4 regions of the Streptomyces sp. NPDC051963 genome follow, and region 1 is predicted to be linked to each of the others. Evidence: riboswitches for the same ligand, from Rfam matches in the RefSeq annotation. Region 1 holds a riboswitch; each other region holds the start of a gene.

Region 1 (4,417 bases):
GTGAAGACTCCACCGTCACGGGATTTCGCCACGACTGCGTGCGTTCGCGTGGGCCGTGGCGGCGCTGAGCCGCTCGGCGGACGTGGCGCCCCGTACCACGCCCGGCTCGGCGTCCCACTCCCTGCCGCCGCCGTACGGTCTGAGTTGGACGTACGGACCCTCGTGCCCCATGACGATGCCGACCCTGCCGCTACGGGTGTCCACCACGTACGACCCGACCGGCGGCTTCACCGCAGCACCGCGGCGAGTCGCTGCGCGGCTTCGACGGAACAGCGGCCCAATTCGACGAGCGGACAGGGGGCCTCCCGCGCAAGACTCGCCGGGTCGATCCGCAGGGACGGCAGAATGATTCCTGCGTTTTCCAATGCTGCCCGCAATTCCTTCACTGCTTCCTCCGCCTCTTCGACGCAGAGCGCCGAGTGCTGTGCCTTCACGTGGTTCCCCTCCCTTTTCGGGTTTTACGCTTCACATCTCAAGGGTGACGCACGACATCTACACTCGGCAGGAGTCTGTGCTCTACAAGTGCGAGGCAGTACAAGGGGGTTGAACTGTGGCCAACGGTTCACGTCAGGCGGCATGGGAGTTCTTCGGCACGGAACTGAAGCGGCACCGGGAGGATAGGGGGCTCACTCAGGTTGAGTTGGGGGCGCGCGTCTTCGTCTCGGGCGCCTATATCGGTCAGTTCGAGCAGGCGATTCGAAAGCCACAGTTGGATATCGCGCAGCGGATTGATGAGGCGCTACAAACCGACGGTATTTTCGAGCGGCTGTGCCGGAAGCTGATTGACGACAAACGGTATGCGGATTACTTCGCGAGGGCGGCGGAGCTGGAGGCTCTGGCGACGGAGATCTGCGAGTTCGCGCCCGCGCTGGTGCCGGGTCTGTTGCAGACGGCGTCGTACGCACGGGCGATCACCGTGGCAATGAACCCGTTCGCGCCGGAGGAGTACATCGAGGAGAAGGTGTCCGGCCGCCTGGACCGGGCGAAGATCCTCCGGGACGCTACACGGCCCGTGTATTGGGTGATCCTGCATGAGAACGTGCTGCGGATTCCGGTCGGAGGCGCCGGGGTGATGGCCGAGCAACTGGAGCATGTGGCGAGGCTGGCGCGGGAGCGGGTGGTGCTGGTGCAGGTGTTGCCGTACTCGGCGGGGGCGTACGCGCTCATGAACGGGATGGTGGTGCTGATGGAGTTCGAAGACGCGCCCCCAACGGCCTATACAGAAGCCGTGTATTCGGGGAGCCTGCTGGACGATCCCGCTGTGGTGAAGCGCGCGAAGTCGGCATACGATCTGCTCAGGGGCGCCGCCCTGTCGCCAGAGGTGTCCCTGGCCCTGATCGAGTCGGCGGCGGAGGATCACAGACGATGCGCGAGTACGACCTGAGCAACGCCCACTGGCGCAAAAGCACGTACAGCGACGGCAACGGCGGCAGCTGCGTCGAGGTCGCGTACGACTTCCCTGGTGCCGCCCGCTGGCGCAAAAGCACCTACAGCGACGACAACGGCGGCGAGTGCGTCGAGGTCGCCGACGGAGTCCCCGGCGTCGTACCGGTACGCGACAGCAAGAACCCCGACGGCCCCGTCATCCTTATCGGCGAAGCCACCTGGGCCGCCTTCACTCGCGCCTGCTAGTCTCCCCGAGCCTCCTGCGGGGGAAGTCCGGTGAGAGTCCGGCGCTGACCCGCAACGGTGTGTGCGTGGCCCCTTGGGGCCGACGCACAAGCCCGATTACCCGCAGGCGGTTTGTCAGCCCATTGACCGCTCGCCGAGGACTGCGAGCCGAGGCGAAGGACCGCCGAGCGTGCGCCCCTCACCAGGCCGAATACCCGTGCCGCCGTTGGTTGCCGCCCTCGCGATCCTGCTCCTCGTCTCCCTTGTCTCCGGCGTCGGGCTCGGCGCCGCGGGGGTCGGCTGGGGGGACGTCTTCCGTTTCCTGGGGGCCGGTTTCACCGGTGGGGCCATCCACGCCGAGGACGTGGCGGCGTACACGATCGTCTGGGAGATCCGGCTGCCGCGTGTCGTGCTGGCGGCCGTCGTGGGGGCGGGGCTCGCGACGGTCGGGGTGGCCGTGCAGGCGATGGTGCGCAATGCGCTGGCCGACCCGTTCGTGCTGGGGATCTCGTCGGGTGCCGCCGTGGGGGCCAACGCGGTCATCCTGCTGGGGGCGTTCGCGGGCCTCGGGGTGTGGGCGCTGTCGGTGTCCGCGTTCTGCTCGGCGCTCGCCGCGATGGCGATCGTGTACGCCGCGGCCCGTTCGGCGACGCACGGGCTGACGCCGCTGCGGCTGATCCTGACGGGGACGGCGCTGGCGTACGGCTTCGAGGCGCTGACCACCGTGATGGTGTTCGGCGCGGCCCGGGGCGAGGCGGCGCGCTCGGCGGTGATGTGGCTGCTGGGAAGTCTGGGCGGGGCGACCTGGCCACGGGTGCCGATCGCCGCCGTGACGGTCGCGGCCGGGTGGGTGTGGCTGCGGTGGCGGGCGGAGGCGCTGAACGCGCTGGCGATGGGGGACGAGACGTCGGCGGCGCTGGGGGTGCAACCGACCCGGCTGCGGCGGGAGTTGTTCCTGGTCACGGCGGCGGTGACCGGGACCGTGGTGGCGGTCAGCGGAGCCATCGGGTTCGTCGGGCTGATGGTGCCGCATGTCGTACGGATGCTGGTCGGCGCCGATCACCGGCGGGTGCTCGCGGTCGCCCCGCTCGCCGGGGCCGTGCTGCTGGTGTGGGCGGATGTGCTGTCCCGGCTGCTGCCGGCGCCGGCGGAGTTGCCGGTCGGGGTGATCACGGCGGTGGTCGGTGTCCCGGCCTTCCTGCTCCTGATGCGGCGCGGCGGCTACGCGTTCGGGGGGCGCTGATGCGGCTCGATGTGGAGGGCGTGACGTTCGAGGCGGCCGGAAAGCGGCTCGTCGACGAGATCAAACTCACCGTGGACAGCGGGGCGTTCGTGGGGCTGGTCGGGCCCAACGGGAGCGGGAAGTCGACGCTGCTCAGGTGCGTGTACCGGGCGCTGCGGCCGGCCGCGGGGGTCGTACGGCTGGACGGGGACGACGTACACGCACTGGATCCCCGTGCCGCCGCCCGGCGGCTGGCCGCGCTGCCGCAGGAGTCGTCGTCGGAGTTCGACTTCACCGTGGCCGAGGTGGTCGCGATGGGGCGGCTGCCGCACCGGGGCCGTACGGCGGCCGAGGACCGGGCGATCTGTGCGGAGGCGATGCGGTCCACGGGCGTGGACCGGCTCGCGGATCGGGGCTTTCTGGCCCTGTCCGGCGGCGAGCGGCAACGCGTGCTGATCGCACGGGCGCTGGCCCAGCGTCCCCGGGTACTGGTCCTGGACGAACCGACCAACCACCTCGACATCGCCCACCAGTTGGACGTGCTGTCCCTGGTCCGGGCGAGCGGTCTGACGGTGCTGGCCGCGCTGCACGACCTCAACCTGGCCGCCGCGCACTGCGATCTGCTGTACGTGATCGCGGACGGGCGGGTCGTCGCCACCGGTCCCCCGCACGACGTCCTGCACCCTGACCTGCTCGCCGAGGTGTTCGGCGTGCGCGCCCATCCCGTCCGGCATCCGGAGACGGGCGCCGTCCAACTCCTCTTCGACCTTCTCCCGCCGTCCGATCAAGGAACTCCCCGCCATGCGTAAGCCAGTTGTCGCCGCCGTCTGCCTGGCCGTGCTCACCACGGGCTGCGGCGCCGAGGTCGAGCCCGCGCCCGACTCGAAGGCAGCGTCGTCCGTCACGCTCACCAACTGCGGGCGCAAGGTGACGTACGACAAGGTCCCGGAGCGGGTCGTCACCAACGACGTCGGGATCACCGAGCTGATGTTCGCGCTCGGCCTGGAGGACCGGATGGCCGGGTTCGCGATGCCCGACGACAAGGGCGACCTGAGTGGCGTGCCGTGGAAGGACGGCTACGACAAGGTGAAGTGGCTGTCGAAGGACCAGCTCACCACGGAGAACGTCCTCGACGCCCGCGGCGACTGGGTCTTCGCCGGCTGGAACTACGGCTTCCGCGAGGACAGCGGCTTCACGCCGGACGCGCTGGGCAAGCTCGGCATCCCCTCATACATCCTCACCGAGTCCTGCCGCAACGGCCGTACGGACACCTCCCGGGGCATCATGCCGCCGCTGGACGCGCTGTACGAGGACCTCACCAACCTGGGCAGGCTGTTCGGCGTGGAGAAGCGGGCGGCCGCGCTGATCGCCGACTTCAAGCGCGTGGTGGCCGGGGTGAAGGCGAAGGCCCCGGCCGACTCCCCCGAGGTCTTCCTCTACGACAGCGGCGAGGACCAGCCCTTCACCTCCGGCCGGTACGCAGCGCCCGACCAGATCATCAGCGAGGCCGGCGGGGTCAACGTCATGCACGACGTGGCGGACTCCTGGACGACGGTCGGCTGGGAGACCGTCGTGGAACGGAAC
Region 2 (4,417 bases), 950 kb from region 1:
CGGCGATCGCCGCCCCGATCGTCGCCGGTGTCGCAGCGTTGCTGGCCACGCGCCTGTCGTACTCCCTCGGCAAGAAGGCCGACGGCAAGGCGGCCGCGAAGGGCTACCGGGCCGGCCAGATCGCCTCGGCCGGTCTGGTCTCGCTGGCCCACGGCACCAACGACGCGCAGAAGACGATGGGCATCATCACCCTCGCCCTGGTCGCCGGCGGCGCCATCGCCCCCGACTCGAACCCTCCCACCTGGGTGATCCTCTCCGCGGGCCTGGCCATCGCGCTCGGCACCTACCTCGGCGGCTGGCGCATCATCCGCACCATGGGCAAGGGCCTCACCGACCTCCAGCCGCAGCAGGGCTTCGCCGCCCAGACCAGCGCGGCCACGGTCATCCTGGCCTCCTCCCACCTCGGTTTCTCCCTGTCCACCACGCACTCCGTCTCCGGCGCGGTGATGGGCGCGGGCCTCGGCCGCAAGGGCGGGGTCGTCCGCTGGTCCACGGCCACCCGGATGTTCGTCGCCTGGGGTCTGACGCTGCCGGCGGCGGCCCTGGTCGGTGCCGTCGCGGAATGGGTCACCGGTTTCGGCAGCTGGGGCACCGCCCTGGTCGCGGTCTTCCTGATCGCCTCCAGCGCCGCGATCTGGCAGCGCTCCCGCCGCGAGGTCGTCGACCACACGAACGTCAACGACTCGGCGGAGGAGCCGGCCGGCGTGGTGACGACGGCGATCGCCGCGGTGACCCCGCCGCCCGCGGGCACGACGGCCGAGGAGCTGACGGCCACGATCCCCGCCCCGTCCTCGGAACCCGCGCCCTCGCAGGCCACGGTCTGACCCCCACCCAGCACTCGAGAAAGCAGCATCATGAAGATCGACTGGGCGACCCTGGGCTCCGTCTTCGGCGTCAGCCTCGTGGTCACCGTGGCCCTCGTGGCCCTGTTCACCCTCGGCGTCGCGGGCCTGTCCCGGCGTGAACGCGCCACGGTCCAGGGCGACTCCGCGGCGCTCGCGATCACCGGCGCATACGCCTGCTTCGCCGCGTGCGCGGCGGCGGTGGCCTACGGGATCTATCTGATCGTCGCGTGACACGCCGCGCGTGAAGGCACCCAGGGGTGCGGGACGGATCACCGTCCCGCACCCCTCGTGTGTGGGCCTCAGCACACTCTCCCGTTGCAGGTCAACGGCAAGTTGACGCCCCTTCCGGCCCCATGGTGGACTGCCGGAGCCATATACGGCGGCAGGAGAGGAAGCCGGTGTGAATCCGGCGCGGTCCCGCCACTGTCACCGGGGTAGCAATCCCCGGGAGCCAGGAACTCTCACCGCCGGTCTAGTCGAACCAGGGCGTGGACACCCTGAGTGAGGACATATCGCGATGCTCGGCTGCCGTTCGAGGTGCAGTACCAGGTCTCTGCCTGACCCCGTGGCCGGCTGAGCCGCATGCGTGCCGATCGCGTCTTCGCGTACGGCGCCGCCGCCGGACTCATCGGCGACCTGCTGCTCGGCGATCCGCGCCGCGGGCATCCGGTCGCCGCGTTCGGGCGAGCCGCCGGGGCCGTGGAACGGGTGCTGTGGCGTGACCATCGAGGGTGGGGCACCCTGCACACCACCGTGTGTGCCGGCGGCACCGTCGCACTCGGTGCCGTCGCCGCCCGGATCGTACGGTCCTCCCCTGCCGCGTCCGTCGCCCTGACCGGCGTCGCCACCTGGGCGGTGGTCGGCGGGACTTCGCTCGCCCGTGAGGCGCGGGGCATCGGACGGGCACTGGAGGCGGGGGACGTCGAGGGGGCGCGGGCCCGGCTGCCGCATCTGTGCGGGCGGGATCCGCAGGCGCTGGATGCGGACGGGATCGCCCGCGCTGTCGTGGAGTCCGTCGCCGAGAACACCTCCGATGCCGTCGTGGGGGCGCTCGTGTGGGGCGCCGTCGGCGGTGTGCCGGGGCTGCTCGGGTTCCGGGCCGTGAACACGCTGGACGCCATGGTCGGGCACAAGTCTCCCAAGTACCGGCGCTACGGCTGGGCTTCGGCCCGCCTCGACGACCTCGCCGGCTGGCCGGGGGCGCGGCTCACCGCCGTACTCGCCGCCGTGGCCGGTGCCGAGCCGCGGGGGGCCCTGCGGGCCTGGCGTGCCGACGCCGCGCAGCATCCGAGTCCCAACGCGGGGCCCGTGGAAGCCTCGTTCGCGGGGGCGCTGGGGGTGCGGCTCGGGGGAACGCTGTCGTACGGGGGGCGGATCGAGCACCGGCCCGTCCTCAACACCGAGGGGCGTCCCGTCGCCACCCACGACATCGAACGGGCCGTACGGCTCTCCCGTCGCGTCGGCGTGCTCGCGCTCGGCGTCGGTGTCGCCGGCCGGCTGCTCGCCAGGCGACGTACGAAGGGACGTACCTCATGAACGGCGGTCTGCTCGTCGCCGGCACCACCTCCGACGCCGGTAAGAGCGTCGTCACCGCCGGGATCTGCCGCTGGCTCGTGCGACAGGGGGTCAAGGTCGCGCCCTTCAAGGCGCAGAACATGTCCCTGAACTCGTTCGTCACCAAGGAGGGCGCGGAGATCGGGCGGGCGCAGGCCATGCAGGCGCAGGCCTGTCGTGTCGAGCCCAGCGTGCTGATGAATCCCGTGCTGCTCAAGCCCGGGGGCGAACAGAGCAGTCAGGTCGTGCTCATGGGGAAGCCCGTGGGCGAGCTGAGTGCACGTGGCTATCACGGTGGGCGGCAGGAGCGGCTGCTCGGGACCGTCCTCGACTGTCTTGCCGAGTTGCGGGGCACGTATGACGCGGTGATCTGTGAGGGGGCCGGCAGTCCTGCCGAGATCAATCTGCGGCGCACCGACATCGTCAACATGGGCATCGCCCGGAATGCCGGGCTGCCCGTGCTCGTGGTCGGGGACATCGACCGTGGCGGGGTCTTCGCCTCGTTCTTCGGGACCGTCGCCCTGCTGTCCCCCGAGGATCAGCGGTACGTCGCCGGGTTCCTCGTCAACAAGTTCCGCGGAGATGTGTCCCTGCTCGAACCCGGGCTGGAGATGCTCCACGGGCTCACCGGACGGCGCACGTACGGCGTCCTGCCCTTCCGGCACGGCCTCGGTATCGACGAGGAGGACGGGCTGCGGGTCTCAATGCGGGGGACGGTGCGCGAGTCCGTCGTCGCTCCCCCGGTCGGAGACGACGTGCTGCGGGTCGCCGTCTGCGCCGTCCCGCTCATGTCCAACTTCACGGACGTCGACGCCCTCGCCGCCGAACCCGGCGTCGTGGTGCGGTTCGTGGACCGGCCGGAGGAGCTGGCCGACGCCGATCTCGTGATCGTTCCGGGCACCCGCGGAACGGTCAGGGCCCTGGAGTGGCTCAGGGCACGGGGGCTGGCCGACGCCCTGAAGCGCAGGGCCTTCGAAGGGTGGCCCGTGCTCGGGATCTGCGGTGGGTTCCAGGTGCTCGGTGAGCACATCGAGGACGACGTCGAGAGCCGCCGGGGACAGGTCGACGGGCTCGGGATCCTCCCCGTGCGGGTGCGGTTCGCGAGGGAGAAGACCCTCACCCGGCCGGCAGGACAAGCCCTCGGCGAGCAGGTCGACGGCTACGAGATCCATCACGGGGTCGCCGAAGTCCTGGGAGGGGAGCCCTTCCTGGACGGCTGCCGGGTCGGACAGACCTGGGGCACGCACTGGCACGGTTCATTGGAGTCGGACGGTTTCCGGCGGGCGTTTCTGCGTGAGGTGGCGGCCGCCGCGGGCCGTCGTTTCGTGCCGGCCCCCGACACGTCGTTCGCCGCGCTGCGCGAGGAGCAGCTCGACCGGCTCGGCGATCTGATCGAACAGCACGCGGACACGGACGCGCTCTGGCGGCTCATCGAGTCGGGCGCGCCACAAGGACTGCCTTTCATTCCACCGGGAGCGCCCGTATGAGCACAGTGTTGTTGTTGTCGACCGCCGACACGGATCTGCTGGCGGCACGGGCCGCTTCCGCTGCCGACTACCGGATCGGCAACCCGACCCGAGTGGATGTGGCGCAGGAGCTGCCCGCGCTCGTCGAGGGCGCCGACATCGCCGTCGTACGGCTGCTGGGCGGCAAGCGGGCCTGGGAGGACGGGCTCGCCGCGCTCAAGGCCTCCGGCATCCCGACCGTCCTGCTCGGTGGAGAGGCCGTCCCCGACGCCGAGTTGATGGCCGAGTCGTCCGTGCCCGCCGGCGTCGTCGCGGAGGCGCTCAGGTATCTCGTCGAGGGCGGGCCGGAGAACCTGACCGAACTGGCCCGTTTCCTCTCCGACACCGTGCTGCTCACGGGCGAGGGGTTCGTCGAGCCGCAGAAGATGCCCGAGTACGGCGTCCACGGCGAGCGTGCCTGCGTCGAGGGCCGGCCGACGGTCGGCGTGCTCTTCTACCGGGCGCACCATCTGAGCGGCAACACGGGCTTCGTGGACACCCTGTGCGACGCGA
Region 3 (4,417 bases), on a different contig from region 1:
GGCTGTCCGGCGTGGTCGGTGAGTCCGGTGCGTTCCAGGGCGGCGCGCACGGCCCGCTCGTCGTCCGCGGTGGTGGGCGTCCAGGCCCGGCGATGCGGCACCCGCCCCAGTCGTACGACATCGAGGACCGTCAACTCGATCTGCGTGTCGGCCTGTTGCTCGACCACTGCGAGCCGGCGGGCGACGGTACGGCGGGACAGCTCTGCCAGTGGACCGCCGTCCAGCGTGACCACCCCGGCCGTCGGCGCGAGCAGCCCGGCGAGCAGCCGCAGCAGGGTGGACTTGCCGGAGCCGTTGGGGCCGAGGACGCCGACGGTGGTGCCGGGTTCGGGCGCGAGGTCGACGCCGTCGAGGATGAGGCGTCCGTCGGCCCGGCGGCCGACCCGGTCGGCGCGGAGGCCCTCGGCTCCGCGGACACAGGGCTCGGCGCGCATGTCCCCGGTCATCGCACCCTCCGCGTCCGATACAGCACCAGCACGAACGCCGGCACCCCGATCAGCGAGGTCACGACACCCACCGGCACCTCCTGCGGGTCGAGGACGGTGCGGGCCAGCGTGTCGACCCACACCAGGAACACGGCACCGGTCAGCGCGGTGACCGGCAGCAGCCGGGCGTGGCCCGGGCCGGTCAGGGCGCGGGCGGCGTGCGGCAGGACCAGGCCGACGAAGCCGATGGCGCCGGCCGAGGCCACCAACGCCGCCGTGAGGAGGGCCGTGACGCACAGGAGCACCAGCCGGGTGCGGGCCACGGACACCCCGAGGGCGGCGGCCGCGTCCCGCCCGAAGGCGAAGGCGTCGAGGGTGCGGGCGTACGAAAGGCTCACCACCAGGGCGACGGCGAGCACCGCGAAGCACATCCAGACGTCCGTCCAGCCCGCGCCGCCGAGGGAGCCGAGCAGCCAGAAGAGCACGCCCCGGGTGGTCTCGGCGTCGGCGGCGGTCAGCACCACGAACGAGGTCAGCGCCGAGAACAGCTGCATCGCGGCGACGCCCGCGAGGACGACCCGGTCCGTGGTGCCGCCGAGGGTGTGGCTGAGCAGCAGCACCAGTGCGAACGACACCAGGGCGCCCGCGAACGCGCCCGCGGACACGGACACCGCGCCGCCTCCCACGCCGAGGACCACCACGAGCACCGCTCCCGTGGACGCGCCCGAGGACACTCCGAGGACGAACGGGTCGGCGAGCGGATTGCGCAGCAGTGACTGCATCACCGCACCGCACACGGCGAGCCCCGCCCCGCAGACGGCCGCGAGCAACGTACGGGGCAGCCGGAGCTGCCAGACGATGCCGTCCCGGATCGGGCTCAGGTCCGAGGTGCCGACGCCGAGGTGGGCCACGACACTCGCCCATACGTCGCCGACCCGGATGTCGGCCGGACCGATGGTGATCGCGACGGCGAGGGAGGCACACAGCAGAAGGGCTCCCGCCGCGCCCAGGGAGAGCGTGCGCAGACTCACCTGGCGAGCCCGAACTCGCGCAGGCCCGCCGCGACCCGTTCCACGCCCTCGATCGTCCGGATGGTCGGGTTCATCGCCTGCCCGCTGAGCAGGACGTACCGCTTGTGCTTGACCGCGTCCATGTTCCTGGTGACCGGGTCGGACTCCAGGAAGGCGATCTTCTTCGCCGCCGACTCGGCGGTCTGCGACTTGCGCGTGAGGTCGCCGATGACGAGCACGTCAGGGTTGCGGTCGGCGACGGTCTCCCAGTTGATCTGGGGCCACTCCTCGTGCGAGTCGTCGAAGACGTTCTTCGCGCCGAACGCCCGCGTGATGATGCCGGGCGCGCCACAGCAACCCGCCATGTACGGCGACTCGGAGTTGGCGAACCAGTACAGGAGCGTCACGTCCGAGCCCTCCACGCCCGAAGTGGCCTCGGCCATGCGCTTCTTGAGGGAGGCGACCAGCTGCTCGCCCCGCTCCTTCACACCGAACACGGCGGCCAGGTCACGGATTTCGCCGTACACGGCGTCGATGCCGAGCGGCTTGCTGCGCGCACCGTCACCCCCGCCGGAGTTGTCCTTGCCCGCGCAGTCCGACGGCGAGACATAGGTCGGCACACCGAGCTTCTCGAACTGGTCCCGGGTGGCCACGCCGCCCTTGCCCAGGGTGGAGACGAAGGAGGCGGCGACGAAGTCGGGGTCGGCGTCCAGGACCCGTTCGAAGGAGGGGTTGTTGTCGGCGATCCGCTCCACCTCGCCGTTCGCCTTCTCCAGCCCCTTCATCACCGGGTCGGTCCAGGTGGCGGTGCCCGCCATCCGGTCGGCGAGGCCGAGCGAGAGCATGATCTCGGTGGTGCCCTGGTTGAGGGAGACGGCGCGCTTCGGCGGTGACTCGACGCCGACCGTCCGGCCGCAGTTGTCGAAGGTGGCTGCCGCCTTGGAGCCGTCGGTCGTGCCGCTGTCAGCGCAGCCGGCCAGGAGCAGGGATCCGGCCGCGAGCAGGGTGGCGCGACGGGCAAGACACGGGAAGGGCACGGGAGTCGGTCCTCAGTCGTCGAGGGCTCGAACGCGGAGCCCGGTCGTACGGTGCTCCCCCGCCGTACGCCGACCGCGGAGGCCGCCAGCAGGTCTTCGGACTCGGGTTCCTCCGGTCGGGGCGCCTTCCCAGACGTCGTCGCGTCCAGTGGCAGAGGCCCCGCCCGTCACCCTCACCGCTGCGCGTCAGCTCCGGATTCGCACCGGATTCCCTGACCCACGTACATGGGTTCGACTGGCCTCGGCAAGCTATCACGCAGGCAGAACGGAAAACCCAGCGAATCGGCCCGGAGCTCGATTCGCTGGGCCTGGCCCGCGCTTGTGAGGCTAGAAGGACGCGCCGCTCAGCGCCTTGGTGAACGCCTCCGGATTCCAGTACTCGCGGTACGAGACGATGAGGCCGTCCTTGAACGTCACGAAAGTGGCGTAACTCATCTCGTAGGGGTTCCCGTTGGCGAGGACTCGACCCGTGACACTCCAGTCCGCGACCGCCACGTTCGGGTCGTCGGTGGCGTAGATACGCAGCGACGTGATCCGGTGCACGTCGATGAGGTCGGGGTAGCCACGCAGGTACTCGTAGGCAGCTGTCCGGCCCTCCAGCCGGACCGGGCTGCCCGCGGGCGCGAAGGGGAACTCAAGGACGACATGCTCGTCGCACAGCTCCGTCCAGCCCTTCATGTCCTTGGCGAGGAAAGTGTCCAGGCTGCGCCGCAGCATGTCCGCGGAAGTAAGGGTTTCACTCATTGTTCGTTCCCATCATGAAATTCGGAACAGACCCACCGACAGCGCACCTGCGCCCTGCGGGTTCGGTACCGAAAACCGTACGTTAGCTTGCTTGCTTCGGCAAGTATGTAGCGACACCAGAGATAGGCAGGTGGCCTGCTATAATTTGTCAGGCAACCTGCTCAAAGTGCTGCCACGCCTCCCCCGGCGCAGCACCAGGACAGCGGAGACGGGAAGCGAGGAGCAGCGCCTTGGAAAGCACCGCGAGGGTCACCGTGCGGCAGGGCACGGCTCCGTCGGACAAGCCCTTCGGGCCGACCTTCGTCACCCCGCTGTACATGGGCGCCGTGCTCAACCCGATCAACAGCTCGGTGATCGCGCCCGCCCTGGTCACCATCGCGGCCGCCATGCACACCTCCGTCGGCGGTACCGCGATCCTGATCTCGAGCCTGTATCTGACCAGCGCGATAGCGCAGCCCGCGGCCGGGCGGCTCGCGGAGGAGTTCGGGCCCAGGCGCGTGTTCTTCGTCGGGATCCTCCTCGTACTCGTCGGAGGTGTCCTCGGCGCGGTCGCCCGTGACCTGCCGTCTCTGGTCACGGCCCGCGTTCTCATCGGAGCGGGCACGTCCGCCGGATATCCGTCCGCGATGCTGCTGATCCGGCGGCGGGCCCGGGCAGCCGGCTTGCAGGCACCGCCCGGCAGTGTCCTGGGCGGACTGGCGATCGCGGGAGCCGCCACCGTGGCCGTCGGCCCTGCCATCGGTGGCCTGCTCGTGGGATGGCTCGGCTGGCAGACGGCCTTCTGGATCAACGTCCCCTTCGCGGTTGCCGCCTTCGCCATGGCTGCGGCCTGGATCCCCAAGGATCCCGACCGCGTGCGCGGCCGCTCGGCGCGCGACCTCGTCTCCCGTATCGACGTGGCCGGCATCGTGGGTTTCGGCGCGGCGCTCACCGCGTTGCTGGTGTTCCTGTCCGCACTGCCGGACCCCGACTGGACGGCCCTGTGCATATCCGTCGCGGCCGCCGCCGCCCTCGTCGGCTGGGAACTGCGCGCCGCCAACCCCTTCCTGAACGTCCGTCTGCTCGCCTCGAACCTCGCGCTCACCCGCACCTACGTACGCAACGGCCTTACGCTCCTCGGCACTTACGTGATCCTCTACGGGCTCACCCAGTGGCTCGAAGCGGCCCGCGGACTCTCCGCCTACCAGGCAGGTCTGGTCCT
Region 4 (4,417 bases), on a different contig from region 1:
GGCGAAGACCAGGCCGATGGCCGCCCAGAGGATCAGCTGCGCGCCCACGGAGTAGAAGCGGAAGGCGAACAGCACGTCGGCCGGGAAGCCCGGGTAGACGATGGTGCCCTTGGCGTCGGTCAGCGGCAGCGGGGTCTCGGTGGCCTGGTTGCCGTAGTTGTCCCTGTTGTACCCGAGGTCGCCGTACTGGGGCAGGAGCAGCATGACGATCCCGATCGCCACGACGAACGCGGCGACGGCGAGGAGCGTGGCGTTCCAATTGCCGAACCGTGCCTGGAGCCGCTTGCCGAGCCAGACGGCTCCGGCGAGGAGGGCGATGGAGCAGACGACCATGGTCAGGTACAGGGCGCTGCGCTGTTCGATGGTTTCCTCGTGACCGATGGCAGGCGGATTGGCCGGGTACTTCAGGAACGGCACCAGGTACATGCCGAGGAACCCGCCGCCCGCCACGAGAAGCGCCAGCGTGCGGGCGCGCAGACCGCCGGTGCGGCCCAGGCAGACGGCGTAGGCGACGGCGAACAGCGCGCCCATGGCCATGCCGAAGAACACGATGCCCACGCCGATACCGAGATTGGCCTGGATCGTCCGGCTGAACAGTTCGGATCCTGCGGCCTCGACGGGCAGGCCCGCCGCCTTGTCCAGGGCGTTCTGTGCGGCGTCACGCCCGCTCTCGTAGTCGATGGCCTTGGCGATCTGCGGTTCGGCGAAGATCCGCGCGAAGGCGAAGGCGAGCAGACCCGCGACCGCGCCGGCGAGCACGCCGCGCAGTATGAGCTTCTTTTCCATGTCGAGTTGTCCGTACGTCCTGGTGCCGGCGGAGGGTCAGTGGCAGGGGAAGCCGAGGAAGTGACGAGCGTCGTGGACGAACTCGTGCACGTGCGCGTCGTTTCCGAACACCGACACCGCGCCCTGGTCGACACCGATGAAGTAGTAGACGGCCAGCGCGATCAGAGCGGTGCCGACCAGCCAGATGACGGCCTTGGAGACCGGCAGGACGACCGGTGTGGACGCCGGGCGGGGCGTGGAAATGCTGCTCAAGGTGAGCCCTCCTTGGGGATCGTGCGTCCCTTGCGTGTACGGGCGGAGTGAGGGCTCAGTGTCTGACTCGCCCGTCACCTTCCGGTGGCGGGCTCACAGTGGCGCGACCGTGCTGGAATTCCACCAGCTTCCTTATGCCATCACTACATGGGGAACGTACGGCCTGCTTCTCCGGCCGGTCAATCAAGTCCACCCCAAATCAACCGGCAGAAGCCCGCGCCTCTTCGGGTCAGCGGTGGCGGAACTCGGGCGGCCGCTTGTCGACGAAGGCGCCCATGCCCTCCTTCTGGTCGGCGGTCGCGAACACCGCGTGGAAGAGGCTGCGTTCGAAGCGGACGCCCTCGGTGAGCGTGGTCTCGAAGGCGTGGCCCACGGCTTCCTTCGCCATCATCGCCACCGGGAGCGACATGCCGGCGACGGTCTCGGCGACAGCGAGCGCCTCGCCGAGCAGCTCGTCGGCGGGCACGATCCGGGAAACGAGTCCGGCGCGCTCGGCCTCGGCGGCGTCCATGGTGCGCCCGGTCAGGCACATCTCCATGGCCTTGGCCTTGCCGACCGCCCGGGTCAGCCGCTGGGAGCCGCAGTTGCCGGGGATCACGCCCAGCTTGATCTCCGGCTGGCCGAAGACGGCGGTGTTGGCGGCGAGCAGGATGTCGCAGAGCATGGCGAGTTCACAGCCGCCGAGGGCGTATCCGGAGACGGCCGCGAGGGTCGGCGTGCGCACCTGGGCGAGCCGGTCCCAGGCCGTGAACCAGTCGGTGAGGAACATGTCCAGGTAGCCCTGCGGCTGCATCTCCTTGATGTCGGCCCCGGCGGCGAACGCCTTCGCCGAGCCCATGATCACGATGCACCCGCACTCCGGGTTCCGGTCGAGGGCCTCGGTGGCGGCCACGACCTCCTCCATGACCTTCAGGTTCAGTGCGTTGAGGGCCTTCGGACGGTTGAGGGTGAGCAGGGCGGTACGGCCCTTGCGCTCGACGAGGATCGTCTCGTACTCGGTGCTCATGCGTGTTCCCCGCTCCGGTCCCTGATCGTCCGTACGATGCCGGAGAAGTCCTCCGTGGCTCCGGCGCGCTCGGCATAGGCGGCGTACAACTCGGCCGCGCGCAGACCGAGTTCCGCATGGACGCCGCCCGACCGGACCGCGTTGGCGGCCAGGGCCAGGTCCTTGGCCATGAGGGAGGCGGCGAATCCCGGCCGGTAGCCGCGGTTGGCGGGGCCGGCCGGGACGGGGCCGGAACATCCCGCGGCCGGTATCCTGACTCCCGGATCAGCGCGCGCCGTCCGCCTTCCCGACATCCAGCTCGTCAGTGGCGTAACTCTCGACGGCGTACTCCCCGGTCACAGTGGCGGGACCGCGCCGGATTCACACCGGCTTCCCTGCACCGCGGGCCTTGTGCTCACGACAATATAGTTGGACGTCCCAGTAAATCCACCCCGCGGGACCCCACCATGACGTCGCTGCCGGTCCGGCCGACATCACATTCTCGGCCGCCGCGCAATTCGAGAAGGTTTAGCCCAAAGCCTTAGGGCCACTCGAAGACGGTGTGGCGATGGAGAACGCGTGAGTTTGCGCGTGAGCCGTGAGCCGCTGCACGCCTCACTAGTTCACAAAAACCTCATAAAACTCACATAAATCACATATGACGGCAGACCGCGGTACTCGAAGCGTGCGGAGCGAGGACGACGCCATGACGGACGACGACCGGCAGACGCCGACAGAGGTACTGCGCCGGGCGCGCGACCAGCTCGGCGACATGACCGGCATGACAGCGGAGACCGTCTCGTCCTTCGAGAAGACGGACGGCGGTTGGTCCCTGGCGATCGAAGTCCTCGAACTCGCCAAGGTCCCGGAGACGATGAGCCTGATGGCGAGCTATCAGGTGGACCTCGACGAACAGGGACAGCTCACCGGCTACCGGCGCATCCGTCGCTACGAGAGGGGGCGGTCCGAAACAGACCGCTCCGGCGGCCAGTAGGCCGCCCGCCCGCGGTCAGCCCTTCCCCCGGCAAGGAGGACGACAGACATGACCGTTGTCCCAGCACAACAAGCCAGCGGAGGAGGCCGCAGCAGCAGCCTCTACGACGTACTGGAACTCGTCCTCGACAGGGGTCTGGTCATCGACGCGTTCATACGTGTCTCCCTGGTCGGCATCGAGATCCTCAAGATCGACGTACGGGTCGTCGTCGCCAGCGTCGACACCTACCTCCGCTTCGCCGAGGCCTGCAACCGCCTCGACCTGGAGGCGGGCCCCCACAAGAGCCCCGGCCTGCCCGACATGGTCGGCGAGATCACCGAGTCCGGCGCCCGCGGCAAATCCAAGGGCGCGCTGTCCGGCGCCGCGGAGACGATCTCCGACGCCTTCCGGCAAGGCCGTGACGAGGGCTCCTCGAAGGAGCAGGAAGAGCATGAGCGCCGGCCGCGGACGCGCAAGAGCACAGCTGCGCGCCGCAAGGAGAGGGAGGAAGACGAGTGAGCACCTACGTCTACGCCATCACCGCGCGGTCGCACCCCGCCCTCCCCGAAGGCCTGGACGGCGTGGGCAACCCGCCCCAGCCGGTGCGTGTGCTGGAAGAGGGTGAGCTCGCGGCGGTCGTCAGCGACGCGCCGGAGGACCTGCGCCCCAAGCGACGCGAACTCCTCGCCCACCAGAACGTGCTCGCCGAGACCGGCTCCACCGGCTGCGTACTGCCCCTGCGGTTCGGAAGTGTGGCCCCCGACGACAGCAAGGTCACCGCGGTCCTCGCCGAGCGCGCGAACCACTACGAGGAGCGGCTCAAAGCGCTCGACGGCAAGGTCGAGTACAACCTCAAGGCCTCCCACGTCGAGGAAGCGGTACTGCACCACGTGCTGGCCGACAGTCCCGAGCTGCGGGCCCTCGTCCAAGCCGGCCGGCAGGCGGGCGGCCGCAGCCACGAGCGGCAGCTCCAGCTCGGCGAGATGATCGCCGCCGCCGTGCAGGCGCAGGAGGCCCAGGACGCGACAGCCGTGCAGGAGGCCCTCGCGCCATACGCCGCGGCGACCAGTCTCGGCCCCGGATCGGGCGGATGGCTGGTCAATGTCTCCTTCCTGGTGGAGCGGGACTCGGCCGCCGGCTTCCTGGAGAAGGTGGAGGAACTGCGCGCGGCCGTCCCGCACCTCGAAATGAGCGTCAACGGCCCGCTGCCTCCGTACAGCTTCGTCGAGCCGGGCCCGGCTCGACCCGCCGGCACCGACGGCACCGACGGTTAGAAGGCACATCGTGGGACTGATCTCGGAAGTGCTCCTCCTCCCGTTCGCCCCCGTGCGCGGCAGCGCGTGGGTCATCGAGCAGGTGGTGCAGGAAGCCGAACGCATCTACTACGACCCCGCGACGATCCAGGCCGAACTCGCCCGCCT

The links. Region 1 has a riboswitch for cobalamin ahead of ACIHFB_RS07960 (iron ABC transporter permease). Riboswitches for the same ligand answer to the same signal wherever they lie in the genome.
Positions count from the first base shown of each region.
Region 2: another riboswitch for cobalamin. It lies ahead of ACIHFB_RS12240 (cobalamin biosynthesis protein); the one in region 1 lies ahead of ACIHFB_RS07960 (iron ABC transporter permease).
Region 3: another riboswitch for cobalamin. It lies ahead of ACIHFB_RS05820 (ABC transporter substrate-binding protein); the one in region 1 lies ahead of ACIHFB_RS07960 (iron ABC transporter permease).
Region 4: another riboswitch for cobalamin. It lies ahead of ACIHFB_RS26510 (NAD-binding protein); the one in region 1 lies ahead of ACIHFB_RS07960 (iron ABC transporter permease).

Region 1 covers NZ_JBIUCC010000002.1:323,846-328,262, reverse strand. Annotated here, with positions in the region: gene ACIHFB_RS07985 (hypothetical protein) at 1-32, opposite strand, end outside; gene ACIHFB_RS07980 (hypothetical protein) at 16-231, opposite strand; gene ACIHFB_RS07975 (hypothetical protein) at 228-434, opposite strand; gene ACIHFB_RS07970 (Scr1 family TA system antitoxin-like transcriptional regulator) at 551-1,384, shown strand; gene ACIHFB_RS07965 (DUF397 domain-containing protein) at 1,366-1,632, shown strand; cobalamin riboswitch at 1,609-1,755, shown strand; gene ACIHFB_RS07960 (iron ABC transporter permease) at 1,802-2,854, shown strand; gene ACIHFB_RS07955 (ABC transporter ATP-binding protein) at 2,854-3,642, shown strand; gene ACIHFB_RS07950 (ABC transporter substrate-binding protein) at 3,635-4,417, shown strand, end outside.
Region 2 covers NZ_JBIUCC010000002.1:1,272,055-1,276,471, reverse strand. Annotated here, with positions in the region: gene ACIHFB_RS12250 (inorganic phosphate transporter) at 1-824, shown strand, start outside; gene ACIHFB_RS12245 (hypothetical protein) at 855-1,076, shown strand; cobalamin riboswitch at 1,185-1,327, shown strand; gene ACIHFB_RS12240 (cobalamin biosynthesis protein) at 1,428-2,381, shown strand; gene ACIHFB_RS12235 (cobyric acid synthase) at 2,378-3,886, shown strand; gene cobN (cobaltochelatase subunit CobN) at 3,883-4,417, shown strand, end outside.
Region 3 covers NZ_JBIUCC010000001.1:1,354,053-1,358,469, forward strand. Annotated here, with positions in the region: gene ACIHFB_RS05810 (ABC transporter ATP-binding protein) at 1-446, opposite strand, end outside; gene ACIHFB_RS05815 (FecCD family ABC transporter permease) at 443-1,456, opposite strand; gene ACIHFB_RS05820 (ABC transporter substrate-binding protein) at 1,453-2,472, opposite strand; cobalamin riboswitch at 2,542-2,727, opposite strand; gene ACIHFB_RS05825 (nuclear transport factor 2 family protein) at 2,800-3,216, opposite strand; gene ACIHFB_RS05830 (MFS transporter) at 3,447-4,417, shown strand, end outside.
Region 4 covers NZ_JBIUCC010000006.1:423,252-427,668, forward strand. Annotated here, with positions in the region: gene ACIHFB_RS26495 (CbtA family protein) at 1-786, opposite strand, end outside; gene ACIHFB_RS26500 (CbtB-domain containing protein) at 823-1,038, opposite strand; cobalamin riboswitch at 1,073-1,213, opposite strand; gene ACIHFB_RS26505 (enoyl-CoA hydratase) at 1,268-2,044, opposite strand; partial or broken gene ACIHFB_RS26510 (NAD-binding protein) at 2,041-2,274, opposite strand; cobalamin riboswitch at 2,269-2,450, opposite strand; gene gvpO (gas vesicle protein GvpO) at 2,682-3,017, shown strand; gene ACIHFB_RS26520 (gas vesicle structural protein GvpA) at 3,066-3,515, shown strand; gene ACIHFB_RS26525 (GvpL/GvpF family gas vesicle protein) at 3,512-4,270, shown strand; gene ACIHFB_RS26530 (gas vesicle protein GvpG) at 4,281-4,417, shown strand, end outside.